Regions from separate parts of the Buttiauxella sp. JUb87 genome, predicted to be linked through region 3. Evidence: predicted binding sites of a transcription regulator. Region 3 holds the regulator's gene; each other region holds the start of a gene.
The links. The regulator Fur, encoded in region 3, represses iron uptake genes when iron is present. The targets are predictions, from matches to a motif close to ATAATAATGAGAACNACTATCAA.

Region 1 (6,032 bases), on a different contig from region 3:
CGCAGGAAACTCCGTCCAATGAAACTTTACCGGCCCACGATCCGGATTGCTTCTTGTGCCCAGGCAACACACGCGTTACTGGTGACAAAAATCCGCAATATACCGGCACTTTTGTTTTTACTAATGATTTTGCCGCGTTGATGACGGATACCCCAGATGCACCAGCGAGCAGCGACCCACTTTTACGTTGTGAAAGCGCTCGCGGCACCAGCCGGGTTATCTGTTTCTCACCAGATCACAGTAAAACCCTGCCACAGCTTTCCGTAAATGCGCTGGAAGAAGTGGTGAAAACCTGGCAAGAACAGACTGCGGATTTAGGCAAAACTTACCCGTGGGTGCAGGTTTTTGAGAATAAAGGCGCGGCGATGGGTTGCTCCAACCCGCATCCGCACGGCCAGGTTTGGGCGAACAGTTTCCTGCCTAATGAAGTGGCGCGTGAAGATGTATTGCAGCGCGAATACTTTGCAGAAAATGGCTCGCCAATGCTGGTCGATTACGCACAACGCGAGCTTAAAGATGGCAGCCGCACAGTCGTCGAAACTGAACACTGGATTGCAGTAGTGCCTTACTGGGCCGCCTGGCCGTTTGAAACGCTACTGCTGCCGAAAACTCATGTACTGCGTATCACTGACCTGACGGCTGAACAGAGCAGTGATTTAGCACTCGCGCTGAAAAAACTGACCAGCCGTTACGACAACCTTTTCCAGTGCTCATTCCCTTATTCTATGGGCTGGCATGGCGCACCGTTTAATGACGAGGAAAATGGTCACTGGCAGTTGCATGCTCACTTCTATCCACCACTATTGCGTAGCGCAACCGTGCGTAAATTTATGGTCGGCTATGAAATGCTGGCTGAAACCCAACGTGATTTAACCGCAGAGCAAGCCGCAGAACGCTTGCGTGCCGTTTCCGATATTCACTTTCGCCAATCCGGAGAATAAAAATGAGTCTGAAAGATAACACCCAACACCTCTTCGCCGAACACTTTGGTTATCCGGCAACCCATACTATTCAGGCTCCTGGCCGCGTTAACCTGATTGGCGAGCACACCGATTACAACGACGGTTTTGTGCTTCCTTGTGCTATCGATTACCAGACGGTCATTAGCTGCGCAAAACGTGATGACCGCATGGTACGCGTGATCGCCGCGGATTATGACAATCAAAGCGACGAGTTTTCACTCGACAAACCGATTCTGAGCCACGACACGCAGCAATGGTCCAACTATGTTCGCGGTGTGGTTAAGCATCTGCAAAAGCGTGATAAAAACTTTGCCGGCGCCGATTTAGTGATCAGCGGCAACGTGCCACAAGGTGCGGGCTTGAGTTCATCGGCATCGCTGGAAGTCGCAGTGGGTACCGTGTTCCAGAAGCTTTATCATCTGGCGCTGGACGGCTCGCAAATTGCCTTAAATGGCCAGGAAGCAGAGAACCAGTTCGTCGGCTGTAACTGCGGCATTATGGATCAGCTGATTTCTGCGTTAGGTAAAAAAGATCATGCGTTGCTGATTGATTGCCGCACGCTGGGTACCAAAGCGGTTTCGATGCCAAAAGGCGTGGCCGTGGTCATCATCAACAGTAACTTCAAACGCACGCTGGTGGGCAGCGAATACAATACCCGTCGCCAGCAATGCGAAACTGGTGCACGCTTCTTCACTCAGAAAGCGCTGCGTGATGTTGAGTTGTCAAAATTCAACGCTGTGGCACATGAACTTGATCCGGTTGTCGCTAAGCGTGTGCGCCATGTCCTCACCGAAAATATTCGTACCGTAGAAGCTGCCGATGCGCTGGCAAAAGGCGATTTGCAACGTATGGGCGAACTGATGGCTGAGTCTCATGCGTCAATGCGCGATGATTTCGAAATCACCGTGCCACAAATCGATACGTTAGTTGAAATCGTGAAAGCCACAATTGGCGATAAAGGCGGCGTGCGTATGACAGGTGGCGGCTTCGGTGGTTGTATCGTTGCATTGATCCCGGAAGATTTGGTTCCTGCAGTACAACAAGCGGTCGCCAAACAGTACGAAGCCAAAACCGGCATAAAAGAAACCTTTTATGTCTGCAAACCTTCGGAGGGCGCGGGCCAATGCTAAAAGAAACACCACAGCTTGCACCGGATGGGCAACCGTTCCGCATCTCCACCCTGCGCAACAGCGCGGGGTTAGTTGTCTCAGTCATGGACTGGGGCGCTACCCTGTTGTCGTGTCGTGTGCCGATGAAAGACGGAAGCGTACGCGAAACGCTGCTTGGCTGCGAAACACCGGAAGATTATCTGAATCAGTCAGCTTATCTGGGAGCAACTGTCGGGCGCTACGCAAACCGGATTGCCAACAGCCAGTTTGAGCGCGATGGCGTCACCATCAACGTGACAGCAAACCAGGGCGCACATCAGCTACATGGCGGGCCAGATGGCTTCGACAAACGTCGCTGGCGTATTGTGCGCCAGAACGAACATGAAGTGCTGTACACCCTCGATTCACAAGATGGCGATCAAGGCTTCCCTGGCGAATTACGTGCAACCGCGCGTTATGCTCTCACCGAAGATAACTGCATTACTGTTGAGTTCCGCGCCAAAACCAGCAAAGCATGCCCGGTGAACCTGACCAATCACGCCTACTTTAATCTCGACGGTAAGCAGAACGATATTCGTCAACATCGCCTGCAACTGCTGGCCGATAGCTACTTGCCAGTCGATAGCAACGGTATTCCACAGGCCGGGCTTAAAGATGTGGCAGGTACCAGCTTTGATTTCCGCACAGTGAAAACCATCGCTGATGATTTCCTGTCTGATAACGACCAGGTGCTGGTTAAAGGCTACGATCATGCGTTCTTGTTACAAGCACAGGGCGATGCCAGCCTGCCAGCAGCACACCTTTGGTCGAGCGACAATCAACTGCAAATGACGGTCTACACCACCGCACCGGCATTGCAGTTTTACAGCGGGAATTATCTGGACGGTACACCGGCAAGGGAACAAGGAACGTACAATGCGTACCAGGGCCTGGCGCTGGAAAGCGAATTCCTGCCAGACAGCCCTAATCATCCGGAATGGCCACAACCTGATTGCTGGTTACAGCCACATGAAGAGTACTTAAGCATTACGGAATACGAGTTCATTCCACTCTAAGTGCCTTGCCCTCCTCCACGGAGGGCAATTCTTCTGCGAATCGCTGGATTTCCCGCCGTTTAGCGACAAAAATATAACAACCATTCACATCCAACTTACACTCCACACTCTTTTTCGCTATGTTAAACGTTTAGCATTGCCGCTCGCCCCTTTGCGGCAATATAATGATAATCGTTATCATTAATCACAGGCTCATTAAGGAGTAAACTATGGCTGTTACTAAGCTGGTTCTGGTTCGTCACGGTGAAAGCCAGTGGAACAACGAAAACCGCTTCACCGGTTGGTATGACGTTGATCTGTCTGAGAAAGGTCAAACTGAAGCGAAAGCAGCAGGTAAGTTGCTGAAAGACGAAGGCTACTCTTTCGACTTTGCTTACACTTCTGTGCTGAAACGTGCCATCCATACTCTGTGGAACATCCTCGATGAACTGGACCAGGCCTGGTTGCCAGTTGAAAAATCCTGGAAGCTGAATGAGCGTCATTACGGGGCGCTGCAGGGTCTGAACAAAGCAGAAACCGCAGAAAAATACGGCGATGAGCAAGTTAAACAATGGCGTCGTGGCTTTGCGATAACACCTCCAGAATTGACGCGTGATGACGAACGCTTCCCAGGCCATGACCCACGTTATGCAAGCCTGACCGATAAAGAGCTGCCGGTAACTGAAAGCCTGGCGTTAACTATCGAGCGCGTAATCCCTTACTGGAATGAAACCATTCTGCCACGCATGAAAAGCGGCGAGCGTGTGATTGTTGCCGCACACGGTAACTCCCTGCGTGCCTTGGTTAAATTCCTTGATAACCTGGGCGAAGACGAAATTCTTGAGCTGAATATCCCAACTGGCGTACCGTTGGTGTATGAGTTTGACGAGAACTTCAAACCGCTGAAGCGCTACTATCTGGGCAATGCTGATGAGATCGCAGCAAAAGCCGCAGCGGTAGCAAACCAGGGTAAAGCGAAGTAATTCGTTAGATGTGAAAAAGGCGTGGTGAAAACCACGCCTTTTTTATTGTTACTGCGTCAAGACTTAGCCGCGACGCGTTTTCACTGCATCAGCCAACTGGCGCAACACAACTTCAGTATCTTCCCAGCCGATACAAGCATCGGTCACGCTCTTGCCGTAAACCAACGGTTCACCGCTTTCCAGGTTCTGATTGCCTTCAATAAGGTGACTTTCAATCATCACACCGGTGATGGCTTTATCGCCACCAGCGATTTGCTGGCAAACATCGGCGCCAACTTCCATTTGTTTCTTAAACTGCTTGCTGCTGTTGGCATGACTGAAATCGATCATCACCTGTGCAGGCAGGCCTGCCTTCACTAAATCCGCTTTAACCTGAGCGACGTGCTCCGCGCTGTAGTTTGGCTCTTTACCGCCGCGCAGAATGATATGGCAGTCACCATTTCCGCTGGTCGTCACAATGGCAGAATGACCCCATTTCGTCACAGACAGGAAGCTGTGTGGCGCGCCAGCGGCATTAATAGCATCAATCGCCACTTTCATCGTGCCGTCGGTACCATTTTTGAAGCCGACCGGACATGACAGACCCGACGCCAGTTCACGGTGAACCTGAGATTCTGTGGTTCGTGCGCCAATAGCCCCCCAGCTCATCAAGTCCGCCAGATACTGCGGAGTAATCATATCTAAGAACTCACCCGCTGCTGGCAGGCCGGAGTCATTGATATCTAACAACAGCTTACGAGCAATGCGCAGGCCATCGTTGATTTGGAAACTGTTATCCATTTGCGGATCGTTGATGAGGCCTTTCCAGCCCACCGTCGTGCGTGGTTTTTCGAAGTAAACACGCATAACGATTTCCAGCTCACCTTGCAGTTCTTCACGCAATGTCAGTAAACGCGCGCCATACTCTTTCGCCGCTTTGATATCGTGAATGGAGCAAGGGCCGATGACAACCAGCAGACGATCATCATTTCCTTTAAGGATTTTATGAATCGCTTTGCGCGCGCCAGATACCGTTGCAGCTGCTTTTTCAGTGGCAGGGAATTTTTCGAGCAGCGCTACTGGAGGCAAAAGTTCGTTGATTTCTTTGATGCGTAAGTCGTCGTTCTGATAATTCATGATATTTCCGGAAATGGCCTTTAGATTTAGCTTAGTTGCAATCCCTTCAATCTATCGCTTCAAGCCTGAAGTGTAAACGGGCTTTTACACTTCAGGCAGAATATTCCTGAAAACGACCTAAAAGCGGTCAATAAATGGTAAAAGCTCGGTATGACGCTACAATTTTTAATTGTTAACACCAAAAAGTATCATTTTGGCAAAATTGTATTCTGATTAGATTATTAAAGTTGGCAGGTATCACCGATAGAAATAATTTAATCCGAATAGGACCTGTGCACTGTTGGAAGAAGTTATCCAGCAATAACGACCATAACAGGAGCATCATGATGAATAAATTAACCACTCTTTTCCTGACAGCAACCCTCACTCTTGCCAGCGGCGCAGCTTTGGCTGCCGACACCAGCGGCATGAATAACGGCCAGGCTAATGCTGGCGCTGAAGCAGGCCAGGTTGCACCTGGCGCGAATCAGAACATAGCCCCGAAAGGCGTTGATAACAGCAATATCAACAATAGCGGCACCATGCTCCATCCAAATGGCTCAACCAGTAATAGCGGTTTGACCAGTGATGGAATGAGCAAGGATGAAATTCATAAAAATTCGATGTGTAAAGACGGTAAATGCCCGGATACCAACCAAAAGGTTGAAACCGGCAGCGGCAATGATGTGAACAGCAAAGTGGACGGGACTTCACAGTAAAATCAGCCAGCTGAAAAAACCAGGGGAGCTTAGGCTCTCCTTTTTTATAGGTTTTATTCAATAAGTTGATCAGCTTTAGTGGTTATAATTAGCGCATTGTTGCTTTTCAAATACTGAGAAATCATGGCGC
Region 2 (6,032 bases), on a different contig from region 3:
CATTCGGCAACTGATCAGATATTTTGGGGGTGTGGCAACATGCCCCCATCACAACTTACGCATGCGAACGTAAGGCAGAGTAAAGATCTCCCTTCAAACATCCGTCATCGCTTTAATTTCAACCATTCATCCCCTATCCTAAGCACCATAACCACTGGGCTCAGGACAGATAAATGAAACGGACAAAAATCATAAACCACGCATCGTTCCGCAAAAGCTGGAACGCCCGCCATTTGACGCCAGTCGCATTGGCTGTTACCGCTGTGTTTATGCTAGCCGGTTGCGAACAAAATGACGAAACAGTCTCCATGTATCAAAATGCGGATGACTGTTCGCAAGCCAACCCTGGCAAAAGTGCAGAATGTACGACTTCCTTTAACAACGCACTAAAAGAAGCAGAACGTACAGCGCCAAAATACGCCTCGCGTGAAGAATGTATCGCTGAGTTTGGTGAAGGCCAATGCCAGCAAGCACCAGCTCAAGCCAGCGTGGCAGGTGAACAAGCTCAGGCACAACCGCAGCAAAGCGGCAGCTTCTGGATGCCATTGATGGCCGGTTACATGATGGGCCGATTGATGGGCGGCGGGGCGGGCTTTGCGCAGCAACCTCTGTTTACTTCGAAGAACCCTGCAAGCCCTGCTTACGGTAAATATGCCGATGCCAGCGGTAAGAGCTATGGTGCCGCGACACCAGGCCGTACGACAACCGTACCGAAAACGGCAATGGCACCTAAACCTGCCACCACCAGCACTGTGACACGCGGCGGTTTCGGTGACTCAGTGGCTAAACAATCGACTATGCAGCGCAGTAGCAGCGCAACAGGTTCTTCTCGTTCCATGGGTGGCTAAGAAATTATGGAAAGAATCGCGATTACTGAGCGCCCGGACTGGCGCGAGAAAGCCACAGAATACGGTTTCAATTTTCACACCATGTACGGCGAGCCGTACTGGTGTGAAGACGCATATTACAAGCTGACGCTTCCGCAGGTAGAACGCCTGGAAGAGGTCACCGCTGAATTACATCAAATGTGCCTGAAGGTAGTGGAAAAAGTCGTGAGCAGCGATGAACTGCTGGCCAAATTCCGCATTCCTAAACACACCTGGGAATTTGTGCGTCAGTCATGGCGTACCCAGCAACCGTCGCTTTACTCACGCCTGGATATCGCGTGGGATGGCGTAGGTGAACCCAAGTTGCTGGAAAACAACGCCGACACACCAACCTCTTTGTATGAAGCAGCATTCTTCCAGTGGATCTGGCTGGAAGATCAGATCCAGGCCGGTAACCTGCCAGCAGAAAGCGATCAGTTCAACAGCCTGCAAGAGAAGATCATTGAGCGTTTTGCTGAGCTGAAACAGCAACACGGTTTCAATCTGGTTCATTTTGCTTGCTGCCAGGACACAGAAGAAGATCGCGGTACCGTTCAGTATCTACAAGACTGCGCGGCTGAAGCCGAAGTGGCGAGCGAATTCGTCTACATGGAAGATATCGGTCTGGGCGAAAAAGGCCAGTTTACCGATCTGCAGGATCAGGTGATTAGCAACCTGTTCAAACTGTACCCGTGGGAGTTCATGCTGCGTGAGATGTTCTCCACCAAGCTGGAAGATGCGGGTGTACGCTGGCTGGAACCAGCCTGGAAAAGCATTATCTCCAACAAAGCATTGCTCCCAATGCTGTGGGAAATGTTCCCGGATCATCCAAATCTGCTACCTTCATATTTTGCCGAAGATAACTATCCGCCGATGGATAAATACGTGGTGAAGCCAATCTTCTCTCGCGAAGGTGCAAATGTGAAGATCATCGAAAACGGCGAAGAAATTGCCCGTGTCGATGGCCCTTACGGTGAAGAAGGGATGATCGTCCAGCAGTTCTATCAGTTACCAAAATTTGGCGACAGTTATGTGCTGATCGGCAGTTGGCTTATCAACGATCAACCTGCAGGTATTGGTATTCGTGAAGATCGCGAGTTAATCACCCAGGATCTTTCACGCTTCTATCCGCATGTGTTCGTAGAATAATTGTTTCTCCCTCTTCCTAAAGGAGAGGGAGAAACATATCAGCCGATTTGTACCGAAAGCATACTCAACGATCCCATCTCTATGCCGTCTACAGGTAACGTAATCGGCTCTTTACCATCCCACGCTCCCAGAACATACAACAACGGCAGGTAGTGATCCGGCGTTGGGTTAGATAACGATCCGCCTTCATGATCTAAGAAGTTCACCAGCGGGTGCTCAGCGACCGGCCCAAGCCATGTGAGGTTGTCTTTAACGTATTGGTTAAACGACTCGGCCCATGGATATGGTGTGTTTTCGCCGTGCCAGCGTGCGGTTCTCAGGTTATGAACCACGTTGCCACTGGCAATCAGCATGATGCCTTGATCGCGCAGTGTTGCCAGTTTTCGACCCATCTCGAAATGCCAGGCTGCTGGTTTCGTGCTGTCGATACTCAGTTGCACCATCGGGATATCAGCATTGGGGTACATCTTGATCAATACACCCCAGGAGCCATGGTCAAACCCCCAGGCTTCTTTATCCTGCATTACTGGGACAGGTGCCAGAAGATCAACTAACTGCTGCGCCAGTTCAGGCGAACCCGGTGCCGGGTAATGCGTGTCATATAACGCTTGTGGGAAACCACCGAAGTCATGAATAGTTTTTGGTGTTTCCATCGCGGTGACACCCGTGCCTTTAGTGAACCAATGCGCTGAGACCACCACAATAGCTTTTGGCCGCGGCAAGGTTTCTCCCAAATGACGCCAGGCTTGGGTATAGTGATTATCTTCCAGCACGTTCATTGGGCTACCGTGTCCGAGGAATAGCGCAGGCATTCGTTGAGTTGTCATGGTGTGTCCTTTAATCAGGTCATTCAGTTTATGAAAACTACAGTACGCGCTTTTGCACAATGAAGAACTCAGATAAGCATGATGAAGATCTTCAGGAAATTTGAATGTAAGCGATGTGTAAAGCTTCCCATCTGGCTCTCGATTTTTATCACACCGCCCATTAATATAAATGAGAATCATTATCAAAAGGAGCAATGAATGTCAGTACCCTTGATTCTGACCCTGTTAGCAGGGGGAGCCACTTTTATAGGTGCCTTTCTTGGCGTTATCGGCCAGAAACCTTCAAACCGTGTGCTGGCATTTTCTCTCGGTTTTGCAGCGGGAATTATGCTGCTTATCTCGTTAATGGAGATGTTACCCGCAGCACTTCACACACAAGGAATGTCACCCGTTTTAGGTTACGGCATGTTTATGTTGGGTTTGTTAGGCTATTTCGCTCTTGACCGCGCCCTACCCCATGCACATCCGCAAGATTTAATGGACAGTAAACCGCAGCCTCGCAATTTACGGCGTACCGCGTTGCTACTGACCCTCGGCATTAGTCTGCATAACTTCCCGGAAGGTGTTGCGACATTTGTGACGGCAAGCAGTAACCTGGAGTTAGGGATGGGAATTGCGCTCGCCGTTGCGTTGCACAACATCCCAGAAGGATTAGCGGTTGCAGGCCCGGTGTACGCGGCAACGGGATCGAAACGCAAAGCTATTTTCTGGGCAGGGATTTCGGGTCTTGCCGAAATTCTTGGTGGTGTGCTGGCCTGGCTGATTCTGGGCACAATGGTGTCGCCAGTCATCATGGCGGCTATCATGGCTGCCGTCGCAGGGATTATGGTGGCGTTATCGGTTGATGAACTGATGCCGCTTGCCAAAGAAATTGATCCCCATAACAACCCAAGTTATGGCGTGCTTTGCGGTATGGCGGTGATGGGGTTTAGTCTGACGCTGCTGCAAACCAGCGGCATTGGTTGAGGAGAAGCCCGGTTTAATCACCGGGCTTTTTGCATTTTAGCTGGCTTTGCGTTCGTGAGTCTGACGGTATTCCACCAGATCTTCAATTGTCACCACAGCCATATTGTGTTCACGTGCAAAGGTGATGCATTCAGGCGCGCGCGCCATGGTGCCATCATCGTTGGTCAATTCACACAACACACCTGCAGGTTTGAAGCCTGCCAGTGTCACCAAATCGATAGTGGCTTCTGTGTGGCCACCACGGGTTAACACGCCACCCGGTTGAGCGCGCAACGGGAACACGTGGCCCGGGCGGTTCAGGTCACTTGGTGTTGCGCCATCAGCAATCGCGGCACGCACCGTGGTAATACGGTCTGCGGCAGAAACACCGGTGGTCACGCCTTTTGCGGCTTCGATAGTCACAGTAAACCCTGTGCCATAAGCACTGGTGTTGTTCTCAACCATCATTGGCAATTCGAGTTGTTTACGGCGTTCTTCAGTCAGGCACAGGCAAACAATACCGCTACCGTGGCGAATGGTCAGAGCCATTTGCTCAACGGTCATGGTTTCGGCTGGGAAAATCATGTCGCCTTCGTTCTCGCGATCTTCATCGTCAAGAACCATTACCCCACGACCTTCACGTAATGCTTCAAGAGCATGTTCCACGCGCTGGGAAGGAGTGCCAAATGCAGAAAGGAGCGTCTGATTCATGGTAAAAAAACCTCATTAAAATTATGGTTACCAGAATCAGGGCAGTCTTAGGAGCTAAAAAAATAACGTGTGCAAGCTTACTAAAGCTTGAGCTTAGTCGTTACTCTCTCCCATCCGGACTATAACCGTCGGCTCCGGAATTACACCGGATCTGCTGACCTCCAGATTGCTCTGGAGCGCTCGCGGGCTTTCAGCGTTCACTGATTTACCGCCGGTGGGGAGTTACACCCCGCCCTGAGAATAAGCAGACTTACTATAACGCCGATGATTTTCTCTGGCAACGCCAAACCTTAGAACATTTCGGGTTTCTAACCGGCCTCACAGGCATTACAATTAGTGTTAATCGCGCAAGACAATCCCGTAAGATTATGGAAGCCACTATGATTGACCCGAAAAAAATTGAACAGATCGCACGCCAGGTCCACGAGTCAATGCCGAAAGGGATTCGTGAGTTCGGGGATGATGTTGAGAAAAAAGTACGCCAGGTTCTGCAATCTCAATTAACCCGTCTGGATCTCGTTAGCCGTGAAGAGTTTGATGTACAGACTCAAGTACTGTTACGCACCAGAGAAAAACTGGCTTTGCTGGAACAACGTTTAACCGAACTGGAAAATCGTAGCGTTCAGGCGCCTGTTGTGACTCCGCCGACAGAATCGCAAGAATAATGAATAACACTACTCTCCTGTTCGCAGGAGAGTCTTAATATATCGCCCTGCCTACATATATTAAATAAATATCTTTAGATTTTATTGTCAGATATTTCACCTCCGAATAATCCGAAATAATACTTATTAAAACATACAAAAAAAGCAACGTATTGTTTTAAAAAACAATAACCTCCACATCTGAAATAGCTATTTTCATCACTCATTGATTTAAGGTTTTATTTTTCATACATTTCCACACCTGCATCAACACTTAAATTAGTACACAAAAAAGCATTTCATCATGCCATATTCAGCCCATCTACAGTGGAAGTTAAAATGATAAACCAACTTATTCCTGATTTAAAAAATGGAACTGGCTCGAAAATAAAAATAGTAGGTGGTGCAGTGGCGGCCTTCGTTATTTTAGGCTCACTATTAGGGTCGTGGTACACCATTGATGAAACGGAACGTGGTGTTTTATTACGTAACGGCGCGGTAGTCGAAGCTATTGACCCAGGCTTGTCGTTCAAAATCCCGTTTATTGAAAGCGTAAAAATCATTTCCGTTCAAAGCCAGGTCACCGTTTATGATTCATTACAGGCTTACAGTAAAGACCAGCAATCTGCGACACTTAAAGTTTCCGTTTCCTGGCATGTTCCACCATCGGATGTCACGAAAGTCTATAGCCAGTATCAAAATGTATCTTCTCTCAATGATCGTCTAATCAGCCGCCAGGTCCCTACTCAGGTTGAGAATGTCTTTGGCGGTTATACTGCGGTTGATGCTGTACAGCACCGCTTGCAATTGGTTAACGATATTTCCAACGCTATTAAGAAAAATGTTATTGGTCCGATTATTATTGATAGCGTTCAGGTGGAAAATATCGA
Region 3 (6,032 bases):
GCTATTGCACCTGAGCGCATTGATAAACTGGTGCTGATTGACATTGCACCGGTGGATTATCAGGTACGCCGTCACGATGAAATTTTCGCGGCTATTAATGCAGTCAGTAGTAGTGGAGCGAAAACACGTCAACAAGCCGCTATGGTGATGCGTGAGCATCTGAACGAAGAAGGTGTGATTCAATTCTTGCTGAAGTCATTTGCTGACGGCGAGTGGAAGTTTAATGTTCCGGTATTGTGGGAACAGTACGAGAATATTGTCGGCTGGCAAGCTATCCCAACCTGGAATGAACCGGCACTGTTTATCCGTGGTGGTGCATCCCCTTATGTTGACGAATCACACCGCGAAACGCTGCTTGCGCAATTCCCTCAGGCGCGCGCTCATGTGGTTGCCGGTGCCGGACACTGGGTTCACGCCGAAAAACCTGATGCTGTTTTGCGCGCAATCCACCGTTTTATCGACGCAAGTGCCGCAAACTGATTAAAAACAAACCGACTGGCTGTTAGATGCAGCTAACGCGTTGGCGCGCAAGCCATGCTGATGTATGATTGCGCGCTAAAATGCGCCAGAGCACCCCGCTCCGTGCCACCTGAATTCCCTGTCAGTAGTCTAATCATGGCAAAAGAACAAACGGACCGTACTACATTAGATCTGTTCGCGGACGAGCGTCGCCCCGGGCGGCCAAAAACTAATCCGCTGACGCGTGATGAGCAACTGCGTATCAACAAACGCAACCAGCTCAAGCGCGATAAAGTACGCGGCCTGAAGCGAGTGGAACTGAAGCTCAATAACGATGCAGTAGATGCACTAAATCATCTGGCTGAAGCGCGCAATATCAGTCGTAGTGAGTTGATTGAAGAGATTCTACTCGCGCAACTGAAGCAGCATCTCAGTTAGTTGAAAGGCTATATGCCCGGAATACGATGTTGCAGTCTGTGCACAACAGGCTGATAGCAGTTTCCGCACCGCAATGTGTTCTGCTATGATTGCCCTATCTGTGGCCAATTAGCAGCCACCATACCATTAAGTATCAAGAGGTTATTTTACTCATGGCAATCGTAGGCATTTTTTTCGGCAGCGACACTGGTAACACCGAAAATATCGCGAAGATGATTCAAAAACAGCTCGGTAAAGACGTTGCTGAGGTGCATGACATTGCTAAGAGCAGCAAAGAAGACCTGGAAGGCTTCGATATTCTGCTTCTCGGCATTCCAACGTGGTATTACGGTGAAGCGCAATGCGACTGGGATGACTTCTTCCCGACTCTGGAAGAAGTTGATTTCAACGGCAAACTGGTCGCCCTGTTCGGCTGTGGTGACCAGGAAGACTATGCAGAATACTTCTGTGACGCATTGGGCACTATCCGTGACATCATTGAGCCACGCGGTGCTGCTATCGTCGGTCACTGGCCAACGGCGGGCTACCATTTTGAAGCCTCTAAAGGTCTGGCTGACGACGATCACTTTGTCGGTCTGGCTATCGATGAAGATCGTCAACCAGAACTGACCGCTGAACGCGTTCAGAAATGGGTCAAACAAGTTTCTGACGAGCTGAACCTGGCAGATATCATCAACGCCTGATTCTGGATGTGACGCAGCTTTTAAACGGGTTGCGTCACATTGATAGATTATTCCGATTAAAATAATCGCTACAAATTTTTAACTTTTCGGTTTGTCCCTGTACAATGACCCCCTGGCTAAATAGCTAACAAGGCAATTAAATCGCGACTCAGCCGCCATTTTTTAGCTTGATTATGAATAATACTTGCGGTTTCCATTTAGAATCTGCAGTTCTATAATGAGACGCATTCATCTTAACGCTCACCCTGAGTCCGAGCGATCCGTTAAGCAACAGGACAATTTCCGCATGACTGACAATAATACCGCATTGAAGAAGGCCGGCCTGAAAGTCACGCTTCCGCGATTAAAAATCCTTGAAGTGCTACAGGGTCCGGTGAACCATCATGTCAGTGCGGAAGACTTATACAAACGTCTGATTGATATGGGCGAAGAAATTGGTCTCGCCACAGTTTATCGTGTACTAAACCAGTTTGATGATGCAGGCATTGTCACTCGTCACAACTTCGAAGGCGGCAAATCCGTATTCGAGTTAACTCAACAACATCACCACGACCACCTGATTTGCCTGGACTGCGGCAAAGTTATTGAGTTCAGTGATGATTCAATTGAATCTCGTCAGCGTGAAATCGCATCACGCCATGGCATCCGTCTGACCAACCACAGCCTGTACCTTTACGGTCACTGCGCTGAAGGTGATTGCCGTACCGACGAGAATGCACACGAAATCAGCGAAAAGTAATCCGCATATCTGACATTCTGAACCAGATGTCAGGTATAAAAAAACCGGTGAGGAAGCTCACCGGTTTTTTTATTGCCTGAATTCACAGATTACTTGTTGTTCGCACGAATCTCTTGCCAGATTTTATCGCACTTGGCTTTTACCGCCTGGTCGTTACCAGTACGAGTGGCCTGAATACAGTTTTGATAATCCAGGGTGCGCACCGTTTCTTTCTTCGCAAATTCCTGGTGTTCCTTTTCCTGACCCAGCACGTTTAACACGCTCTGACAGGCCTGAATTTTATCAGGATTCCCTTCTGCGGTATTGATACAGGCGCTATAGGCTTGTTTCAGTTTTGTATCTTCAGGTGCCGTTTTAGAGGGTTGTGCGCAGGCGCTCAAACCTAAAGCCATGACCGTAACCAAAATGATTTTTTTCATGCTCGATATCCTTTATAAAACCGGGCGCTTTCACGCCCGGAATCGAATCAGAAGATGGTGAACGGTGCGATGACGATGAATTTCACGTCACGCTCATCCTGGAAGATGTTGCCGTAACCACCGCCCCAGCTTGGGATGTCGGAGTGGTTGTCGTATTGAGTGAAGTGCAGTTTGAACAGAGTGCCTTTCGCGCGCCCATCCTGAATGGTGTACAACGCGTCAAGGCTGTACGCCGATTCTTTCAGGCGATTGTCAGCATCGTAGTAACCGTCAGTGGTTGGTTTAGAGCTTGGTTTTGCATCCCATGCGTAAACATACGAAGCACCTACAGCCCAACCAGCCAGATCCCAATTGCTCAGGTCATACATGGCACCCGCGAAGATGGCTTTTTCACCATTGGCGTTGAAGTCAGAACGGTTATCCCACCAGATATCCAGACGACCGTTTGACGATGCGTAAGTTGGGGTCATACGTTGCAGGAAGTAGCCCTGCTGGCCATCAGCCTTGACCATGGTACCTTCGAGCCGCAGGTCAACCTGGCCCACTTTGTAGCCGAATGTCAGAGCCTGCAACCATGCGGTGCCGTCATACAGATCGTTAACGCTGCCATCAGAGACTTTGTCACGCGAACCGTAGAACTGGTAGCTGGTAGACAATGGGCTGCCAGCTACATCAAATTTGTAGCTTGCTTTAGTGAAGTATTGGTCGATATACCCTTCTGCCTGACCGAATGCCGCTTCAAGAATCAGATCATTTTTGAAGTCATACTTCGCGCCCAGCGAGTGCAGATACTCAACTTTGGTGTTCTTATCGTTCTGATAGAACTTGTCCATCTCCAGGTGCCACGGAGCTTTATACTCATTGGTCCACATGTAGGAGAAGCTCAGAGCACCGGCATCGGCATAATCAAAGTTTGCCCCGGCTTCAGCGCCCTGGTAAGTACCAGGCATGAAACTCCAGTGTGGTGCTAATAAAGATTGCCCTGTTGGCTGGATGTAACCCGCACGGGCCCAAACCGGGCCGTATTTGAATTTAGCTGCGGCTTTATAAAGGCTTATACCGCTCTTATCGCCGGAATAATCTTCATCGTAAGCTTTGTTTGAAGAGGAAAATGCGATTTCGTTCGGGTGGCCGCTGTCGCCATTTTCTGCCATTTCGATAGCAGTAAAGGCGGCGATATCCAGACCAAACATGTCAGCAGCATAACCGGACTGGAAGTCCAGATTGGCGTTCCAGGTAGCGTGAGAAAGGTTAGTTTCATATTTATCTGTCGTAACATCTTTACGGTCACGTTCACGCTGCCAGTAATAAACACCACCGGTCAGTGTTGAATCATCAAAAAAACCTGCTGCACTTGCCTGAGGGATAACAACCAGTCCAGAAAGAGCCGTGACGCCTGCAATAGCAAGGGCCAGCGCACTACGTTTGCCACTAAACGTACGCATATAAAATTCCTCTTTGACGTATAAATAATCGCCGGACGTTAAAAGACGTCAGATAGCGAAAAAAGTAAAAATGCCTAACGGCTAAAGCGGTTATAAATATTTTCCCGCATTTACTGCTCCCCATAAGACTATTTTTCGCGACGCGAATTATCAACGACTTTGTAAGAGTTCATTCCGATATTATGACAGAGAGCACATAATTCATGAGTATTTGTAACAAAAATCAACTGTGGAATTTTATGTTTATAAATCAACAAATATTGATATAAACCACCATATGAGAGCGCTCACATGATAAAAGAAAGGATTTATTATGTTCCGAGATTGACCAGCCAGAGAATTCCCAGGGAAATATAAATAACATTAATTCGCATCGCGAATGTAAGTAAATATTTAATCCTGTGATTATTAAGCAAAAAAAAACGCCGCGATTTGCGGCGTCTTTGTTACATATTGACTGCGTGTATAACTAATTACTCGCCTATTTTGGCCCAGGTATCACGCAAACCAACGGTGCGGTTAAACACCAGTTTTTCCGCAGTTGCCAGACGGCTATCAAGGCAGAAATAACCTTCACGCTCGAACTGATACGCTTTGCCTTTCTCAGCATTTTGCAGGCTTGGTTCGACGAAACCTTGCTTAATCACCAGAGACTCTGGGTTGATCGTTGCCAGGAAATCTTCCGCCGCACCTGGGTTAGCCACGCTGAACAGACGGTCGTAAAGGCGAATTTCAACTGGCAAGGCGTGTTCAGCACTTACCCAATGAATAACGCCTTTTACTTTACGGCCATCAGCCGGGTCTTTGCTTAATGTGTCCGGATCGTAGGAACAATGCAGCACGGTGATATTCCCGGCTTCATCTTTCTCAACACGATCGGCTTTAATCACATAAGCATTACGCAGGCGGACTTCTTTGCCCAACACCAGACGCTTGTACTGCTTATTCGCTTCTTCGCGGAAGTCAGCACGATCAATGTAAATCTCACGGCTGAACGGCACCTGGCGGCTACCCATTTCTGGCTTGTTCGGATGGTTTGGCATGGTGACCATTTCCACTTCGCCCTGCGGGAAGTTTTCAATAATCACTTTCACCGGATCGAGCACTGCCATCGCGCGCGGGGCGTTTTCGTTCAGGTCATCACGAATACATGATTCCAAAGCAGCCATTTCAACGGTGTTGTCTTGTTTGGTCACGCCAATACGCTTACAGAACTCACGAATAGAACCGGCAGTGTAACCACGACGACGCAGGCCAGAAATGGTTGGCATACGTGGGTCATCCCACCCTTCCACTACTTTCTCAGTCACCAGCAGGTTCAGCTTACGCTTAGACATGATGGAGTATTCGAGATTCAGGCGAGAGAACTCGTACTGACGCGGGTGCACAGGAATAGTGATGTTATCCAGCACCCAATCGTACAGACGACGGTTGTCCTGGAACTCCAGCGTACATAAAGAGTGAGTAATACCTTCCAGCGCATCGGAAATGCAGTGCGTGAAGTCGTACATCGGATAGATGCACCACTTGGTACCAGTCTGATGGTGTTCAGCAAATTTGATGCGATAAATAACCGGATCGCGCATCACGATAAATGGTGATGCCATGTCGATTTTCGCACGCAGGCACGCAGTGCCTTCAGCAAATTCACCGTTACGCATTTTCTCGAACAGCGCGAGGTTTTCCTCGACGCTACGATCGCGGTATGGGCTATTTTTCCCAGGTGCGGTCAATGAGCCGCGATATTCACGGATCTGCTCTGGAGTCAGTTCGTCAACATACGCCAGACCTTTATTGACAAGCTCTACAGCATAGTTGAACAACTGATCGAAATAATCGGAGGAGTAGC

Region 1: the regulator Fur is predicted to act here: its motif matches at 3,291-3,313, upstream of gpmA (2,3-diphosphoglycerate-dependent phosphoglycerate mutase).
Region 2: the regulator Fur is predicted to act here: its motif matches at 3,006-3,028, upstream of zupT (zinc transporter ZupT).

Annotation. Positions count from the first base shown of each region.
Region 1 is NZ_SNVY01000001.1:1,406,846-1,412,877, forward strand. It holds gene galT (galactose-1-phosphate uridylyltransferase) at 1-941, shown strand, start outside; gene galK (galactokinase) at 944-2,092, shown strand; gene galM (galactose-1-epimerase) at 2,086-3,126, shown strand; gene gpmA (2,3-diphosphoglycerate-dependent phosphoglycerate mutase) at 3,336-4,088, shown strand; gene aroG (3-deoxy-7-phosphoheptulonate synthase AroG) at 4,152-5,204, opposite strand; gene EC843_RS06620 (YbgS-like family protein) at 5,525-5,902, shown strand; gene zitB (CDF family zinc transporter ZitB) at 6,026-6,032, shown strand, end outside.
Region 2 is NZ_SNVY01000005.1:77,449-83,480, reverse strand. It holds gene tolC (outer membrane channel protein TolC) at 1-14, shown strand, start outside; gene EC843_RS17520 (DUF1190 family protein) at 174-848, shown strand; gene EC843_RS17515 (glutathionylspermidine synthase family protein) at 855-2,015, shown strand; gene ygiD (4,5-DOPA dioxygenase extradiol) at 2,054-2,842, opposite strand; gene zupT (zinc transporter ZupT) at 3,041-3,808, shown strand; gene ribB (3,4-dihydroxy-2-butanone-4-phosphate synthase) at 3,845-4,498, opposite strand; FMN riboswitch at 4,597-4,744, opposite strand; gene ubiK (ubiquinone biosynthesis accessory factor UbiK) at 4,879-5,163, shown strand; gene EC843_RS17490 (prohibitin family protein) at 5,482-6,032, shown strand, end outside.
Region 3 is NZ_SNVY01000003.1:418,491-424,522, reverse strand. It holds gene ybfF (esterase) at 1-480, shown strand, start outside; gene ybfE (LexA regulated protein) at 616-897, shown strand; gene fldA (flavodoxin FldA) at 1,050-1,580, shown strand; gene fur (ferric iron uptake transcriptional regulator) at 1,867-2,319, shown strand; gene chiQ (ChiQ/YbfN family lipoprotein) at 2,409-2,738, opposite strand; gene chiP (chitoporin) at 2,786-4,183, opposite strand; gene glnS (glutamine--tRNA ligase) at 4,657-6,032, opposite strand, start outside.